2 regions of the Arhodomonas sp. SL1 genome follow, and region 1 is predicted to be linked to the other one. Evidence: riboswitches for the same ligand, from Rfam matches in the RefSeq annotation. Region 1 holds a riboswitch; the other holds the start of a gene.
What was found. Region 1 has a riboswitch for thiamine pyrophosphate ahead of ACQ754_RS13075 (sodium:solute symporter family transporter). Riboswitches for the same ligand answer to the same signal wherever they lie in the genome.
Positions count from the first base shown of each region.

Region 2: it holds a riboswitch for thiamine pyrophosphate, as region 1 does, so the genes downstream of both, thiS (sulfur carrier protein ThiS) here and ACQ754_RS13075 (sodium:solute symporter family transporter) in region 1, are expected to answer to the same signal.

Region 1 is NZ_JBPODZ010000009.1:70,322-79,315, reverse strand. It holds gene grxD (Grx4 family monothiol glutaredoxin) at 144-470, shown strand; gene rnt (ribonuclease T) at 795-1,460, opposite strand; gene pyrC (dihydroorotase) at 1,503-2,564, opposite strand; TPP riboswitch at 2,688-2,793, shown strand; gene ACQ754_RS13075 (sodium:solute symporter family transporter) at 2,783-4,165, shown strand; gene ACQ754_RS13070 (argininosuccinate synthase) at 4,233-5,447, shown strand; gene ACQ754_RS13065 (DUF2478 domain-containing protein) at 5,451-5,972, opposite strand; gene nth (endonuclease III) at 6,047-6,691, opposite strand; gene ACQ754_RS13055 (electron transport complex subunit E) at 6,688-7,368, opposite strand; gene rsxG (electron transport complex subunit RsxG) at 7,365-8,105, opposite strand; gene ACQ754_RS13045 (RnfABCDGE type electron transport complex subunit D) at 8,098-8,994, opposite strand, start outside.
Region 2 is NZ_JBPODZ010000015.1:14,703-23,696, reverse strand. It holds gene ACQ754_RS15065 (GMC family oxidoreductase) at 1-479, opposite strand, end outside; gene ACQ754_RS15060 (TRAP transporter small permease subunit) at 776-1,324, shown strand; gene ACQ754_RS15055 (TRAP transporter large permease) at 1,324-2,640, shown strand; gene ACQ754_RS15050 (TRAP transporter substrate-binding protein) at 2,751-3,863, shown strand; gene ACQ754_RS15045 (IclR family transcriptional regulator) at 4,031-4,819, shown strand; gene ACQ754_RS15040 (thiazole synthase) at 4,917-5,705, opposite strand; gene thiS (sulfur carrier protein ThiS) at 5,749-5,982, opposite strand; TPP riboswitch at 6,084-6,184, opposite strand; gene ACQ754_RS15030 (CorA family divalent cation transporter) at 6,345-7,004, opposite strand; gene ACQ754_RS15025 (hypothetical protein) at 6,982-7,203, opposite strand; gene ACQ754_RS15020 (SHOCT domain-containing protein) at 7,262-7,480, opposite strand; gene ACQ754_RS15015 (ADP-ribosylglycohydrolase family protein) at 7,673-8,752, opposite strand.

The DNA.
Region 1 (8,994 bases):
CTTGGGAGAGGCATCGATGTAGGGGCACCGGCGGGCGGGCGGAAAACCCCGCGCCCGATCGGTGTATTTGGGCCCGGCCGTAGCGATAAGATGTGGCTGACATACGATACTGACCCGTTCACGGGCACGCGAGGAAGTAGGTTATGAGCGATATCCAGGGCACCATCCGCGAGCAGGTGGAAAGCAATCCGATCATCCTGTACATGAAGGGCACCCCGCAGTTTCCGCAGTGCGGGTTCTCCATGAAGGCATCCCAGGCGCTGGCCGGCTGCGGCAAGGAATTCGCCTACGTCAACGTCCTTGAGGACGAGGGTATCCGCCAGGGGGTCAAGGAGTTCGGTGATTGGCCGACCATCCCCCAGCTCTACGTCAACGGCGAGTTGGTGGGTGGCTGCGACATCATCCTGGAGATGTACGAGTCCGGGGATCTCCAGAAGCTGGTGGAGGAGGCCACCGGTAGCCAGGCCTGAGCCCTACGTTCCGGCAGCAGACCGGCGTACCGTCGGCACCGGGGCCGGTCCCGCGGCGCCCGCGGTACGGCCAGGGCTGATTGTGTTGGTCACCGTCGGCGGGGCGGGAATCCGTCACGGGAGACGCTGTGAACACCTCCCTGTACGCTCGACGGCGGCCATCCCTGGCCGCCGACGCTCCCGTGCCGGATTCCCGCCCCACCGACGGACTGTGCGGTAACCCGCGGATTTGTACCGGCGAGCGGCGGGTCCTTTCGGGTTGGCCTCTGGTAGCGGGGTCGTCGCCGGCTCGCCCGTATGCGCCGCGCGCTGGCGGGCGGTTTACTAGCGCGCCAAGGCCCCGTAATCCGGGAACCCGTTGAGCTCGTCCCAGCGATTGACGATGGCGCAGAACAGCTCTGCGGTCTTCTCGGCGTCGTAGATCGCCGAGTGGGCCTCGCGGCCGTCCCAGCCGGCACCGGAGGCCTTCACCGCGCGGGCGAGCACGGTCTGGCCATAGGCCAGCCCCGCCAGGGTGGCGGTGTCGAAGCAGGAGAACGGGTGGAAGGGGTTGCGCTTGATGCCGGTCCGCTCCACCGCGGCGTTGAGGAAACCGAGATCGAACCAGGCGTTGTGGCCCACCAGCACCGCGCGGGTGCAACCCGTCTCGCGGATCTCCTGGCGTACCGGTTTGAAAACCTGGCGCAGGGCCTGCTCTTCGGGTTTGGCCATGCGTAGCGGATGATCCGGGTCGATGCCGTTGAACTCCAGGGACTTGGGGTCCAGGTTCGCGCCTTCGAACGGCTCCACGTGGGTGGTGTGGGTCTCCGCGGGGTAGAGCAGCCCCTTATCATCGGCGCGTACGATCACCGCGGCGATCTGGAGCACCGCGTCGGTGGCGGCGTTCAGACCGCCGGTTTCGATATCCACCACCACGGGCAGGAATGACCGGAAGCGGTTGGCGATGGGGCGATGGGGCACGGTGCCGGCGTCGGGGGCGTTACGGTTCACGGTGATTCCGTCAGTGCTGCTCGCGGGGTTTGGGGTCGCCCATCATACACGCCCCACCGGCCCTTCGCCCTCGTCGGCCAGCCGCCAGGCGACCCGGCCCCCGGCCCGCAGGGGGACGATCCGCCCGCTGCCCAGGGGCAGGTCCTCGGGGACGGGCTCCGGGTCACGGACCAGCCGGATCCGTTCGCCGTTGCGTGGCAGGCCGTAGAAGTCCGGGCCGTGGTGGGCGGCGAAGCCCTCCAGTCGATTCAGTGCCCCGGCCGCCTCGAAGGCCTCCGCGTACAGCGCGAGGGCGTAGGGGGCGGTGTAGATCCCGGCGCAGCCGCAGGGGTTCTCCTTGGCGCTGCGGGGATGCGGGGCGGAGTCCGTGCCGAGGAAGAACTTGGGGTTGCCGGAGGTGGCCGCCGCGAGCAGCGCCTCGCGGTCGGTCTCGCGCTTTAGCACCGGCAGGCAATAGTGGTGCGGGCGGATGCCGCCCACCAACAGGTCGTTGCGGTTGAGCAGCAGGTGGTGGGCGGTGAGGGTACCGGCCAGCCGTTCCGGCCCCTGCTCCACGAACCGCACCCCAGCGGCGGTGGTGACATGCTCGAGCACCACCTTCAGCTGGGGATGGCGCTCGAGCAGCGGCGCGAGGCGCTCCTCCAAGAACACCCGCTCGCGGTCGAAGATGTCCACCCCCGACGTCGTGACCTCACCGTGGACGAGTAGCGGCAGTCCCGCCGCGGCCATGGCGGCGAGGGCTTCATCACAGCGGCCGAGATCGGTAACCCCGGAATCCGAGTTCGTCGTGGCACCGGCGGGATAGAGCTTTACGGCATGGACGGCCCCGCTCGCCGCGGCCGCCTCCACCATCTGCCCCGTGGTGTTGTCGGTGAGGTACAGGGTCATCAGCGGGGTGAAGCCGCTGCCCGGTGGTACCTGCTCGAGGATGCGGCGGCGGTAGGCCTCGGCTGCGTCCACGTCGGTCACCGGCGGGGTGAGGTTGGGCATGATGATGGCCCGGCCGAACTGACGCGCCGAGGCCGGGACCACGTCGGCGAGGACCTCGCCGTCGCGGAGGTGGAGGTGCCAGTCGTCCGGCCGCGTAAGGGTGATACTGTCCAATCCCGTTCCCCGTGCACGCGCGAATGTGGTGGCCATTGTAACGGCTCGCTGTCGGTCGTGTGCCGCCCACTGGGTTGCCAGCCCACCCCTCGTGGCGGCAGACTTGTGCCTCGACAAACCATTCACAGTCGCCAGGGGAGCCCTATACAGGGCTGAGAGTGCGCAGTGGCGCAGACCCTGGAACCTGAACCGGGTCATACCGGCGGAGGAAGCGCGACATGTCCCTTCTTACCCTCGTTGTCGTCGTGGCGGCATTGGCCGTGTTCACCTGGCTGGGCGTGCGCGCCCGCTACGTCCACGGCGGCCTGGACGACTATGTGACCGCCCGCAACAGCCAGGGCGGCCGCGTCATTGGCCTGTCCTTCCTGGCCTCCGGCATGGGTGCCTGGATCCTGTTCGCGCCGCCGGAGGTGGGGGCGTTCGTGGGGCCGGTGGCCCTGGGTGGCTACGCCCTCGGTTCAGCACTGCCGTTCTTCGTCCTCGGCCTCTGGGGGCCGGCCATGCGACGGCGGTTGCCCGCGGGCCGCAGCATCGGCGAGTTTGCCGCCAGCGTCTACGGCCAGGGGGTGCGCCGCTGGGTGGCCTTCATATCGGCGCTGTATATGCTCTGCTTCCTGGCCGCCGAGCTCACCGCCATCGGTGCCATCACCGGCATGCTCTCCGGTATCCCCGGCTGGGCAGCAGTGATCGGTGTCGCGTCGGCAACATTGGCGTACACCGCCCTCGGCGGGCTTCGGGCGAGCCTGGTCACCGACCGCTGGCAGGCGTGGCTGCTGCTGGCGCTGGTGGCGCTGGTGGCCGGCGTGGCGGTCTCAAAGGCAGGGGAGGGAGACGCTGGGGCGCTGAGCCTCCCCGCGGTGCCCGTGGCCGATGCCCTGGGGGTGGCGGCGGCGCTGGTCATCGCCGTCACCGCCGCGAACCTATTTCACCAGGGCTACTGGCAGCGGGTGTGGGCGGCGCGGGATGGTGCGGCGCTGGGACGCGGCGCGCTGCTCGGTGGCGTGACCACCATCGTGGTGGTGGCGGTGATCGGTGGCCTGGGCCTCTACGCCGCCGCGGCGGGACTGCCCCTGGGGGAGCCGCCGGTGCCGTTCTTCGCGCTCCTCGCCGAGGCCCCGGCCTGGCTGACCGTGCCCGCGCTGGTCCTGGCGGTGACCCTGGTGGCTTCCTCGGTGGATACGCTGCAGAACGGCTTGGCCTCGCTGCTGGTCACCGAGGGCCGCGGGCGCGGGCTCTCCCTCGCGGTGGCACGGGGGGTTACCGTCGCCCTGATGATCCCGGTGGTGGCCATCGCCCTGCAGGGGATCTCGGTGTTGCGGCTCTTCCTCATCGCCGATCTGCTCTGTGCCACCACGGTGGTGCCGGTGTTCCTGGGGCTGTGGTCGCGTATGGGTCCCGCCGCGGCGGTGGCCGGGGCCCTCGCCGGGCTCGTGGGGGCCGTCATCCCCGGCTGGGTGAGCACCGGTAGCGTCGTCGGCGGGCCATTGGCCGCGAGCTTCCCGGACGGCGTGCCCACTCTCGGCCCCTTCGCCGGCGCACTCATTGCCTCCGCGCTGGTGAGCCTACTGGTCGCCGCGATCGCCCCGGGGCGGCGCCCTTGATTTGTCGGGGTGGCCATCCGATCATAGCCGGTCGTTTCGAACTGGGATTTTCAGGGGCGTTCCCGCGATGAGTGATGTGAAAAAGGTGGTGCTCGCGTACTCCGGTGGGCTGGATACCTCGGTGATCCTGCAGTGGCTGCGGGAGACTTACAACTGCGAGGTGGTGACCTTTACCGCCGATCTCGGCCAGGGCGAGGAGCTCGAGCCGGCCCGCGCCAAGGCCGAACAGCTCGGGGTGCGCGAGGTCTACATCGACGATCTCCGCGAGGAATTCGTTCGCGACTACGTCTTCCCCATGTTCCGGGCCAACGCCATCTACGAGGGCGAGTACCTGCTCGGCACCTCCATCGCCCGGCCGCTCATCGCCAAGCGCCAGATCGAGATCGCCCGGGAGACCGGGGCCGATGCCGTCTGCCACGGGGCCACCGGTAAGGGCAACGACCAGGTCCGCTTCGAGCTCGGCTACTACGGCCTGGAGCCCGGCATCAAGGTGATCGCCCCCTGGCGGGAATGGGACCTGAACTCCCGGGAGAAGCTCCTCGCTTATGCCGAGCGTCACGGCATCCCCATCGAGGGCAAGACCGAGGGCGGCGGCTCGCCGTACTCCATGGACGCCAACCTCCTGCACATCTCCTACGAGGGTGGTGTGCTGGAGGACCCGTGGACCCCGGCCGAGGAGTCCATGTGGCGCTGGAGCGTGGCCCCGGAGCAGGCCCCGGACCGGCCCACCGAGATCGATATTACCTTCGAGGGCGGTGACCCGGTGGCCATCGATGGCGAGCGGATCGACCCTGCGGCACTGCTGCTGCGGTTGAACCAGCTGGGCGGGGATAACGGGATCGGGCGGATCGACATCGTCGAGAACCGCTACGTGGGTATGAAGTCCCGTGGCTGCTACGAGACCCCCGGCGGCACCATCCTGCTGCGCGCCCGCCGCGCCATCGAGTCCATCACCCTGGATCGGGAGTCGGCCCATCTCAAGGACGAGATCATGCCGCGGTATGCCGAGACCATCTACAACGGCTATTGGTGGAGCCCCGAGCGCCGGGCCATGCAGGCGCTCATCGACGAGACCCAGAAGACGGTCAACGGCGTGGTGCGCCTGCGCCTGTACAAGGGTAACGTTTCGGTGGTGGGGCGTTCCTCGGAGACCGATAGCCTGTTCGACGCCAGCATCGCCACCTTCGAGGACGACGCCGGCGCCTACGACCAGAAGGACGCCGAGGGCTTCATCAAGCTCAACGCCCTGCGCCTGCGGGTCGCTGCCAAGCGTCGCGGCTGACGCTCAGCCGCGGTGCGCCGCGCCCCGCCCCCAGGCGGTGACCGCGGCGGCCTCCGGCGGCAGCCATTCCGCGAGCCCGCCGGTGAACGCCTCCCAGGCCGTGGCCTGGTCGTCGCGCACGGAGGTGAGCACGGGGATCCCGGCCGCGAGCAGCCCGAGTAGCTCCGAGGCGAAGCCCTTGCCCTTCGCCTCCAGGGGCCCGAAACGGTCGACGATCACCAGCCCCGGCGCCTCCTGCTGGAAGCGCCGCAGCCAGGCCGCCGCCTCCGCCAGGGCGGCGGTATCCAGGCTGCAGGCGGTCGATCCCTGTCCCAATACCTGGGAGATGGGCATCGACTCCCCGGATCCGAGCACCCGCAGGTGGCGGCGCAGGCGGCCATCGGGGTCGCGCTCGTGGTACTGGATCAGTCCGCGCACGGTGATGCCCTCGGCGGCCAGCATCCCGGCCGCGGCGGTGAACACCCCGGCGACATCGTCATCGTCGCCGCGATGGATGGCCGCCGCCTGCACCACATCGTCTTCCATTGCTGAACCTCTTGCCATGGCGAGCACCACTAGCACAGGGCCGCGGCGGTGATCTTGATCCGCGTCAGCCCGGGTTACTCCCCCGCGTATTCCGTCTTTTCCGGGAACTCGCAGAGGTCGTGGATCACGCAGGCGCCGCAGCGGGGCCTGCGGGCGGTGCAGACGTAGCGCCCGTGGAGGATGAGCCAGTGGTGGGCGTCCTTGCGATATTCCTTGGGTGTCCAGCGCATCAGCCGGTCCTCCACCTCGCGGACATTCTTTCCCGGGGCGAGGCCGGTGCGGTTGGCCACCCGGAAGATGTGGGTGTCCACGGCGATGGTGGGCTCGCCAAAGGCGGTGTTGAGGATGACGTTTGCGGTCTTGCGGCCCACCCCGGGCAGGGCCTCCAGCGCTTTGCGTTCCCGCGGTACCTCGCCGCCGTGGCGCTCCACGAGGATCTCGCAGGCCTTGATGAGGTTTCGTGCCTTGGCGTTATAGAGGCCGATGGAGCTGATGTATTCCTTCAGTCCCTCCTCCCCGAGGGTCAGGATGGCCTCCGGGGTATTGGCCACCGGGAACAGCCGTGCCGTCGCCTTGTTGACACCCCGATCGGTGGCCTGGGCGGAGAGGATCACCGCCACCAGCAGCTCGAAGGGGGTGGCATAGTGGAGCTCGGTGGTGGGGGCGGGGTTGGTCTCGGCCAGGCGGCGGAAGATCTCGGTGCGTTTCTCCCGGTTCAAGCGGCGGCCTCCTTGGCGGTGACAGGGTTGCGGCGGGCGGCGGAGCGCCGGCCCTCGATGACGTTGCGCGCGGCGAGCAGCAGTCCAAGCCCGATGAACGCCCCGGGTGGCAGCAGCGCTGGCAGGAAGCCGTCATAGCCCGGCAGCACCAAGGTCAGCTCCCGTGCCCAGTCCCCCAGGAGGAGGTGGGCGTTGTGGCCCAGGGTGCCGCGGCCGACGAGCTCCCGTCCCGCGCCCAGGGCCAGCAGCACGGCCGTGAACCCGGCGCCGGTGGCCAGTCCGTCCATCGCCGCCGCCCCCACCGGTTGGCGGGAGGCGAAGGCCTCGGCGCGGCCGAGGATGGCGCAGTTGGTGACGATGAGCGGGATGAAGATGCCGAGGATGCCGTGGAGCTCGTGGAAGTACGCCTCCATCAGCATGCCGATGACGGTGACGAAGGTGGCGATCACCAGTACGTACACGGGGATGCGCACGGCGTTGGGGACCGACCGCCGGATCAGCGAGACGGTGGTGTTGGAGGCGAGCAGGGTCAACGTGGTGGCCAGCCCCAGCCCCAGGGCGTTGACCACGGTGGCGCTCACCGCGAGGAGCGGGCACAGCCCGAGTAGCTGCACCAGCCCGGCGTTGTTGTGCCATAGGCCATCGGAGACGATGTGCCGGAAATCCGGTGGTGTCATGATCTGTCTCCCTTTCGCCGTGCCGGCGAAGATTCGCCTGCAGGCAGGCTCCTACGGCCGGGATGTGCCGGTGTAGGGGCGCGCACGGCGCGCGAATCGGCGGTGTGCTTCCCCCCTCGGGCGAAGAGCTCCTCGCGATGGGCCTCGAAGTATACCAGCGCCCGGCGCACGGCATGGACCACCGCCCGCGGGGTAATGGTGGCGCCGGTGATCTGGTCGAAGGCACCGCCGCCCCGGGCCACGGTCCACTGCCCTTGCGGGGGATCACCGAGGCGACGCCCCCGAAACTGTTCGAGCCAGTCGGACTTCTCGGCCTCGATGAGATCGCCCAGCCCTGGCGTCTCGCCGTGCTCGATCACCCGCACACCGACCAGGCTGCCCTCGGCGCGGATGCCGATGAGCAGCCGGATCGCGCCGTTGTAGCCGTCCGGGGCGACGGCGGTGAGCACCGCCGCCACGGGCTCGCCGTCACGGTAGGCGCGATAGACGGTCAGGGCCTCGTCGGTGCCCAGGGCGTCCGGGGCGCGAACGGTAAGGGTATCGCGGGTGACCGGTCGGTCGAAGGGGCCCTCCGGCAGCACATCGGCGAGGCGGTGGCGGACCGCCGCCTCGCGGTTGGCCTCGATGGCGGGGTCGGTGACGCGATGAGTGAGGGCGAGCAGTACCGCCCCCGTGGCGGCACAGGTGGCCAGTACGATGGCAGCGACCAGGCTGGCTCGCGCAGGGTGGTCACTCATCACCGCCCCCACTGCGGTGGCCATAGGGACGCGGGCGGGTATAGGTATCGATGAGGGGTGCCGCCGCGTTCATGAGCAGCACGGCGAAGGCCATCGCATCCGGATAGCCGCCGTGGGTGCGTATCAACCAGACCAGCACCCCGATACCGGCGCCAAAGAGCCACCGGCCCCGGCGGGTGGTGGCCGCGGTGACCGGGTCGGTGGCGATGAAAAAGGCCCCGATCATGGTCGCCCCGCTCAGCCAGTGGAAGGTGACACCAGGGTGGCTGCCCGGGTCCGCCAGCCAGTGCGCCGCCGCCGGCACGGCGATCCCGGCGAGCACGCCGGCGGGGATGCGCCAGTCCGCGGTACGGCTCACCACCAGGTAGAGCCCTCCCACCAGGAAGGCGAGGTTGAGCGCCACCCAGCCCTGACCACCCAGGGAGCCCCAAAGGGGCCCCTCTCGGATCTCCGCCAGGGTGCGCGCCTGTGCCAGGCCCGTGCGGACCGCATCCAGCGGCGTGGCCGCGGTGACCGCATCCACGGCCGGGTTGAGGATGATCCCCAACGCCGCCCGCAGGCCCGGCGCGCCGTCGAGCAACCCCGAAGGCGCCGGCCAGCGGCTCATCTCCTGGGGGAAGGCGATGAGCAGGATCACGTAGCCGACCATCGCCGGATTGAACAGGTTGTATCCGAGACCGCCATAGAGATGCTTGGCGAAGACCAGGGCGAAGGCAGTACCCACCACCACCAGGTACCAGGGCGCCAGCGGGGGGATGCTCAGCGCCAGGAGCACCGCGGTGACCGCGGCGCTGCCATCGCTGAGGAACATCCGTAGCGGCCGGCCGCGCAGGTGCAGCATGACGGCCTCGATGGCCAGGGCCGTGGTGACGGCGGCCATGATCTGCCA
Region 2 (8,994 bases), on a different contig from region 1:
AAGGCGTCGCAGAGCTCGTTGCGCTCGGGGATATCGGAGACCGACAGTGGACCGTCGTCGCCGTGGTAGTCGTCGGCGCCGCGCTGCTGGCGCTCGGATCGGCGGAAGTAGGGCAGCACGTCCTGCCAGCTCCACCCCTCGTTGCCCAGTCTCACCCAATCGTTGAAGTCCTCGTGCTGGCCGCGGATATAGATGAGCCCGTTGATTGAGCTCGAGCCACCGAGCACCTTGCCTCGGGGCCAGTACATCGAGCGGCCGGCGATGCCGGGGTCCGCTTCAGTCCAGTAGCCCCAGTTGATCCCGGTGTGAAACATTGTCTTTCCGTAGCCGATTGGGACGTGGATCCATGGATACCGGTCCCGCGGGCCCGCCTCCAGCACCAGCACGCTATACCGGCCGTCCGCGCTCAGCCGGTTGGCCAACACGCAGCCTGCGGATCCGGCACCGACGATGATGTAATCGAACTTGCTCGCGCTCATGCTGTGCTCCGATGCCAGTCGCGCCACGGACTGGCAGACCGCCGTGGGCTATCGGCCCGCGATGCCCGTCCCCTTGTCCCTGCGTGGGATCGTCTTCCCCCTTGCATGTCGTCTAACAGCTTCCATACTGAGACAGTAAATATCAATATAAGAACCAGTGGCAGTAGGCATCGGGGATACGGCAGCGATGCGAGTGCCCGTTGACGAGGAGGAGAGTTACGCATGCGGTCCAGCCGACGGCTAGGGCGCGTGTCTTCCGTCCATGGCCTTGGTGGCGTCCCGAACGGAGCGGCGTCATGGGGCTGACAGAAGGGGGGGAGCGGCGCCTGCGTACCGTGGTCGCTTGGCTCGATCTGCCAGGCTACTGGGTGGGTAAAGCGGCAGCGTGGCTCATCGTTCCGCTTATCGGCGCGTTGGTCTACGAGGTGGTCGCCCGCTACGGGTTCAACCGGCCGACCATGTGGGCCTACGACATCACGTACATGCTCTACGGGGCGATGTTCATGCTCGGTGCGGCCTATACCCTCGGCCGTGATGCCCACGTGCGGGCGGATTTCTTGTTCAACGTCCTCTCGCCCCGGGCGCAGGGACTGATCGACGGCACATTCACGATCGTGCTGTTCTTTCCCGCGATCCTGTTCTTCACCATCGCCACCTATGACTACGCTGCGGTGTCGTGGATGCGTGGCGAGCGCATCATTACCAGCCCCTGGATGCCGGTGATCTACCCGCTGAAGACGGTCATGCCGGTCACCGGCGTCCTGTTGCTCATCCAGGGTGTCTCGGAGCTGCTCAAGAGCTTCTATTCCGTCGTTACGAACCGCCGCTTCCGGGAGTTCGGCTGATGAGCGAGCCCATCCTTGGTCTTGTCTCCCTCGCGGTGCTGTTCATCGGCATCCTCACCGGCTACCCGATGGCCTTCACCTTCATCTTCATCGGCCTGGTGTTCGGCTTCATCGGCATGGAGGACCGCGTCTTCAAGCTGATGCAGGCGCAGTTCTTCGCGCTGATGCGCAACACCACGTTGGCGGCGGTGCCGTTGTTCCTGTTCATGGGCTACGTGCTCGAGCAATCCGGCCTTATGGATCGGGTCTTTCGGGCACTGCGGCTGCTGCTCGGTGGCCTGCGCGGTTCGCTCTACCTGGTGGTGTTGCTGGTGGCGACGGTGTTCGCCGCCGCGACCGGCATCGTGGGCGCTTCCGTGACGGTGCTTGGCGTCATGGCCGCGCCGATCATGCAGAAAAACGGCTATAGCGACCGCCTCTCTGCGGGGGCCATCGGGGCGGGGGGGACGCTGGGCATTCTCATCCCCCCGAGCATCATGCTTATCGTGATGGGCCCGGTGGTGGGTGTCCCGGTGAGCGAGCTGTTCACGGCGGCTATCGTCCCCGGGCTGCTGCTCGCCGGAACCTACATTGCCTATACGCTGCTGCGGAGTTACTTCAATCCGGAGCTGGGCCCGCCGGTCCTCTCCGCCGAGCTTGCCGAGACCACCCTTAGCGAGAAGCTCAAGGAGCTGTTGCTCGGGGTGATCCCGGTCACGGTGATCATTGCCTGTACCCTCGGCGCGATCATCGCCGGCATCGCGACACCGACGGATGCCGCTGCCACGGGCGCACTGGCTGCCTTCATTCTCGCGCTTGCCTACCGTCGAATGACCTGGAAGAAGGTGCGCACCTGCGTCTACAGCACCCTCCAGAACTCGGCGATGATCATGTTCCTGCTTGGGGCGGCCAACTTCTTTGGCGCGATCTTCTCGCGCCTTGGCTCTGCCGATCTGCTCACCGAGTGGTTGCTCGCGATGAATCTCGCCCCCAGTGCGATGCTGCTCATCATGCTCGGCATCGTCTTCGTGCTCGGTTCGCCGCTGGAGTGGATCCCCATCGTGCTGGTGATCGTACCGATCTTCCTGCCGACGGTGGCGGAGCTGGGCTTCGATCCGCTTTGGTTCAGCGTGCTCGTGGCGGTAACGCTGCAGACGTCGTGGCTGACGCCGCCAATGGCGCTGTCGGCGTACTTCCTCAAGGGCGTGGTGCCGCAGTGGCGGATGGGCGACATCTATGTGGGCATGAGTCAGTTCGTGCTACTCCAGCTGGTCGTCGTGCTGCTGCTTGCTGCATTCCCGCAGATCATTCTCTGGCTGCCGTCGGTGCTTGATTGAGCATCGGGGGATTCGTGTGTTTCCGCAGTAAAGGAGGAGGCGCGATCCACAATCACAGACGGTATTCGAACGTATTCAGGGAGTCTCCTGAGCGAGTGGAGGAGAGAGACATGAAAAGGCAAATGTATCGCATGGCCCTGTCCGGGCTGGCCGCGGCCACGTTGGCAGTGGTGGGTGCCGGTAGCGCGCAGGCCCAGGAAGAGGTCTACGAATTCAGCATTCAGACCGCGGTGCCAAACTCCAGTATCTACTTCGGTCTGGTGGAGGACTTTGCGGATCGCCTGGAGCGGATGTCCGGCGGCCGCCTGCAGGCCCGTGTCCTGCCGGACGGTGCCGAGGTGCAGGCATTCGAGATCCTCGACGCGGTCAGTGACGGCGTGGTGGAGGCCGGCTATGCCTGGCCCCACTACTGGTCCGGCAAGCACGCCGCCTATGTGCTGTTTTCCAATGTTCCGGCGAGCACGGGTATGGATCAGCAGACCCTGATGTCCTGGTATTACGAGGGCGAAGGCCAGGAACTGTATACCGAGCTCACCGAGGAGGTGATGGGGTACGACACGGTACCGTTTTTGCTGCAGCCCATGGGGCCGGATCCGCTGGGTTGGTTCTCGCAGCCATTTGAGAGCATGGAGCAGTTCCGCCAGCTGAAGTACCGGGCCCCGCCGGGGATCGCCGGGCGGACCTACAACGAGATGGGTGTGCCGGCCGTAGCCATGCCGGGCGGCGAGATCGTGCCCTCCGCGGAGCGGGGGACCATCGATGCAGCGGAGTGGATCGGGCCGGCCGATGACCGCGCCCTCGGTCTCAACAACATCTGGGACTACTACTATCTGCAGGGCCTGCACCAGCAGACGGATGTTGGCGAGCTCCAGTTCAACAAGGATTTCTGGGAGAGCCTGCCCGACGACCTGAAGGCCATCGTGGAGACCGCGGTCCTCGCCTCCGTGGCCAAGACCCAGCACGTCAATCTCCGCGAGAACTCGCAGGCCGTTCAGCAGTACCAGGAGGAGGGCATCCAGGTCCGCGATACACCGGAGGAATACTACACGGCGTTCATCGAGGCCCAGAACACCATCATCCAGGATTATCTGGACGATAGTGAGTTCTTTGCTCGGGTGTATCAGTCTCAAGCGGATTTCGCGGAGATGGTGTATCCTTATCACTCGCGCAACCTCACGCTTTACAACAACTTGGTCCGTGAGGCGGCGGCAGCCCGCGAATAGGGCGGCAAGGTGCTGTCCGGCAGCGCATCGCGCGGAGGCGGGCCGGTAGTCCGGCCCGCCTCCGCGTTTCTTTGGGGGACCTTTCACTCGATGCGCGCGCGGGCGATGTCGCGGCGGATACTCAACGCCATGCCTCGCGCCAGACAAGAGTTGGGAACCGACACTCTATGGGCCGTACGAGATCGACGGGCTCCACCGGTGAGCGCCTGTTGAAGGTGCTGCACACTATCACCGGTGCCGGGCGTCCCCTTTCGCTACCGGAGCTCACCGACGCCGTCGGGTTACCCAAACCGACGGTGCATCGTTTGGTGACCCTGCTCGAGAGTACCGGCCACCTCATCCGTGAAGCCGATGCCCGTCGCTATGCCACGGGCCCGGCACTGCAGCGCCTTGCATTGGAAGTGCTGCAGAGCCAACCGGGGCACGCAGCCCGCCATGCGGTGTTGCGCGGGCTCGCCGAAAAGGTGGGGGAGGCCTGCAATATCGTCCTTCTCGATGGGGGACAACTGACCTATATCGATCGGGTCGACACCCAGTGGCCGCTGCGCATCCGCTTCGACGTCGGTTCGCATGTGCCGTTGCACTGCACCGCAACCGGCAAGCTCCTGCTCGCCCTGCAACCCAAGCGTGTCCGTGATCGGATCATCAAGAGCAAGGTGCTCGAGCCCATGACCCCCCAGACCATCACCGACGCGGATCGCCTGGAGGCAGCGCTGGCCGAGATCCGGCGTACGCGGGTCGGAACCGACGACCAGGAGTTCCTCTCGGAGATGGTGGCCGTGGCCGTGCCCGTGATGCCGACTTCGGGTCCCCCCGTCGTCGCCGTCTCGATCCACGCACCGGTCTTTCGTCGCAGCCTCGACACCCTGCGCGAATTCGTTCCCGATTTGCGTTCCGCAGCGCGGGAGCTGGAAACCGTGCTGTACACCGACGTAGCGGAGGAGCCGGACGCCTAGTTGGGCGGGTGCCTGATCCGTTAGGCCCCGCTACGCCCGGTCTCCGGGTTTACCGGGCACGTGCTGATAGGGCGTGTCCGGTCGGTTGCAGGGTCTGTCAGGCATCCGTGCCAGCTACCCCCTGCATGGGTGACGACGGGACACCGTAGTCCCGTGGGGCCATGCGGCCGGCCAACCAGGCCTGGCGTCCGCCAATCACGGCGTGGCGCATGGCATCGGCCATCCGCGCCGGGTCCCGGGCGTGCGCGATCGCGGTGTTCAGCAGTACGGCATCGCAACCGAGTTCCATGGCCACGGCGGCGTCGGAGGCGGTGCCGACCCCTGCGTCCACGAGCACGGGGACGTCCACTGTCTCGGCGATCCGACGAATATTCAGTGTGTTGCGTATCCCCAACCCCGATCCAATCGGGGCGCCCAAGGGCATTACCGCGGCGCAGCCTATAGACTCGAGCTCCTTGGCGATCAGCGGGTCGTCGGTGGTATAGGCCATCACCTGGAAGCCGTCGCCCACCAGGCGTTCTGCGGCCTCCAGGGTCGCTCGTACATCCGGATGGAGGCTCTCATCACCGAAGACCTCGAGCTTGCACAGGGATTCCCCGTCGAGGAGCTCGCGGGCGAGCTGGCAGGTATAGACCGCGTCCTCGACGGTGAAGCACGCTGCCGTGTTGGGCAGTACGCTGCAGCCGAGCTCGCGCAGCATGGGTAGCAACCCACTGCCCTCGGGAGCGTCCGACAACCGTCGAATGGCGACCGTGACGATCTCGGCCCCACTCGCCAGGATCGCGCAGCGCGCCTCCTCGAGGCTACGGTATCGACCCGTGCCAACCAGGAGGCGCGAGTCGTAATGCTGTCCGGCGAGGAACAGCCGGTCGTTATCATCTTGCATCGCAGAAATGCCCCTCAGTGTGCCATCTGCGGTGTTGTGCGGTTCAGCCGCCCCCGACGGCTTGCACTACGTCCACCGCGTCGCCATCGGCGAGTCTATAAGCGCCGTGCTCCGAGCGCGGGACGACCTGCCGGTTGACCGCAACAGCAATGTTGCGCCGTGGATAGGAAAGCGTTTCGAGTAAGGTGGCGACGGATATCCCACCGGAGACGCGATGTGGTTCGCCGTTGACCGTCACCGTGAGCGTATCCGCCTCATAGGGGGGCTGCGCGTTCACGTCGAATGCACCTCCGCGGTGGACGGTGTGGCCACGTTGCAGTGGCAGACCGTACGATGTCCAAGCGTTGAGGCTGGCGGGGCCGCCGCCGAAGGCGGGATGAAGGGTAGGCCACAGCTCCCTACGCCGGTATGAACCGGTTCAGGTTCCAAGGGACTCTCTCAGCCCGCCCTGCAATGGCCGGGCACCCCCGCTGCCTCGTCGTGTACGTTCCAGCTTATCCTGCTGAGAAGCTAGAGGGCTGCCGGTGAGCTGTCAACAGGGCGTGGAGCTGGAGGCGCCGCCGCGCGAACCCATCCGCGAGCCACACGATCTGGGGCGTTGATTGTTCTGCGGATCGTCGGTCGGGTGCAGCCTCTCTATCACGGTCGTGGTCCGAGCCAGCCCCGGCGGCGGAAGAACGTAGACCTCGAGCAGGTCCATGATCTGGAGGACTGATCCTCGCAGTCGCGCAGGAACAGCCCCGTGTCGCCGGCAATGCGCTCGTCGCCCTCGCGCAGAATGCGGAAGACCTCGCGTTGCGGCCAGATGGCGCGTCGCGTTTGCAGCAGCTCGCGCTTAAGGCGCTGGATCTCGAGTACGCCTGTCTGATCAGGATGCGTCAGCGCGGCCTGCTCCACGTCTTCGATACGTTCGGCGTACTGCTCCAGCAGTGGAAAGTAGCTGTCCACCACCGCGTCGAGCAGGGCATAGGCCAGGTAGTCGGCGCGCAGCAGGCACCCCCGCTTGCCGGCATTCTTGCGGATGCGTGCACGCCCCGGGTCAAAGCAGTCGATGGCGTGTTCCTGGACGGAGACGACCAGCCCGTCGCTAAGGAACAGGCTGATCTGCTCGAGCTCCAGGGTCTCGTTGCCCCAGTGGGGTAGGCGCGTGATGACGGAGGTGTTTGTCCCGTAGTTCTCCGCCTTCGGTCGTTGTCGTTGGTGGGTATTGAGCACGTCCTCCAAGGCGAGCGGGTGGAGATCGAACAGGCTGCCGAGGCGTTCGATAATGGCGGCATCACCAAGTCCGCGTACATCCACCCACAGCAGTTTGTGTCCCCCGATCACCCTCGAGCTGCTCGAGGGTGATCTCCCAGTGCTCGAGCAGATGGTCGTCGTCATAAGCCATGACGTTGATCACGGGTGCATGGGATCCGGGTGGGGCCACCAGCGTGCCGGGGGCGGTGCCGCTGCGTGGCCGGTCACGCAGCTCGTAGGGGCGAGTGGACAGCTCGGACATGGCATCAAACAGCCTAGTTACCGTTGGGACTATGCCGGTGTGCGGTGCTCGCGGTGTGTCACTCTTCCAGCACGCGGCGGCGTTCCTGGAACTCTTCCGTGTCGATCTCGCCTCGGGCATAGCGCTCCTTGAGGATATCGAGCGGCGTGCGCCCTGGCTGTCCTTGCTGCGGTGGCTGTGGCCCATGCCAGGGTCCGCCGAGCCAACGCACCAGCAAGGCGGCCGCGGCGACCACGATCACCAGCACCAGGATCATCATGAGCGGCCCAAGGATCATGCCGAACCAACCTCCACCCCAATCCATCATGTGGGGGCCGTAACGAGGCCCGTACGCATCCGCGCCTTGTTGTGCCCACACCCAACTCGGGGCCAACGTGACGGCAGCGACGGATCCCGCGGCCGGGACTTTGAGATGCCTTTTCATATCGGTTTCCTCCCGCTCCCTGTCAGCCGCAGCATTGCAGAACCATCACTCCAGGGGAAAGAGCTCGGCGATCTCCTGATAGGCGCTGTCGTCGAGCCCGGTGAGCCGGCGCAGCTCGACGGCGGTGATCAGCAGCGTCGTCCACAGCTCCAGGTTTTCAGCACCCCACCAGTGATCCGGGATGCCGCGGCGGCCGCGCTCGGCGCCGCGCAGGTTGCCGCAGATGGCGCCGGTGGAGTCGCTGTCGCCGCCGTGGCTGACCGCGAGGGTTACCGCCGCCTCGAAGTCATCCCGGGAGAGCGCGCAGTACAGCGCGATCGCCAGCGCCTCCTCCGCGACCCAGCCCTCGCCGAGGGTGACCAGGGCCTTGCGGCGGTCCGGATTGCGGCGGGCGAGTCGCACCGCCCGGTCCAGCAGGCTCAGCGTCTCCTCATGGCCCGGCTCGGCCACCAGCAGTCCTCGGGCCACGCGCCAGGCCTCGAGCATGTCGTCGCCGTGGACCAGCCGGGTGATCATCGCCGCCAGCACCCCCGCCGGGAGCTGGCCGCTGATGTGGCCGTGGGTGATGGCGGCCACCTCACAGCCCAGTTCGAAGGCGAAGGGCGCGGCATCGGGGCCGTGGGTGGCCGCCAGCAACCCGACTGGGGCGACCCGCATCACCCCACCACAGCCCTTGCTGTCGTTGTCGGCGCGGTCGCTCGCTTGTGCCATTTGCCTGAGCGCGGACAGGCAGGTGTTGCCGGGGGCACGGCGGCTGTGGAGCGCGTCTTGGCTGTACAGCCAGCCGGGTGGCTCATCGGCCGCCCAGGCCGGAATGCGTCCGCCGTTCTGGGTGGCGAGCCAGCGGCCATAGGCGCGGGCCACGTAATCGGCGGGCCGAGCGTCCTGAGCGCCGCGGTAGCGGGCGAGGGTCCAGCGCAGGAGGCCGTCGGCGGTGAACAGCGTCATCTGGGTGTCGTCGGTGATGGCGCCGCTCCGCCCGTAGGCGGGCTCGAAGTCACGGACCCCCTCCCTGCCGTAACGGGCGTTGATCTGGTCGGCACTGAGGAACTCCACTGGCGCCCCCAGCGCATCACCGATGGCGCCGCCGATGAGGCACCCGGAAAACGTCTCACCCACGATCATGGCCTGGCCCCGCTTTCGTCTCCATTCGATTACGTCTACAGGATGCCAGGTCGTGCGACAGCGGCTGTCGCGGAGGTAGGGAGTACCGAACTGATAGGGAGGGGACAGCAGCGGGTAGGGCAGCTTGTCAGTTGCCCGCTCATGGTTGCCTCTTTTGGGGGTTGGGCGAATCGGAATGGAAGGCATCGCTGCCGAGTAGCTAGGTTCCACCCAGGCAGGCCCCAGGGGGCTCAGTTTGGGCT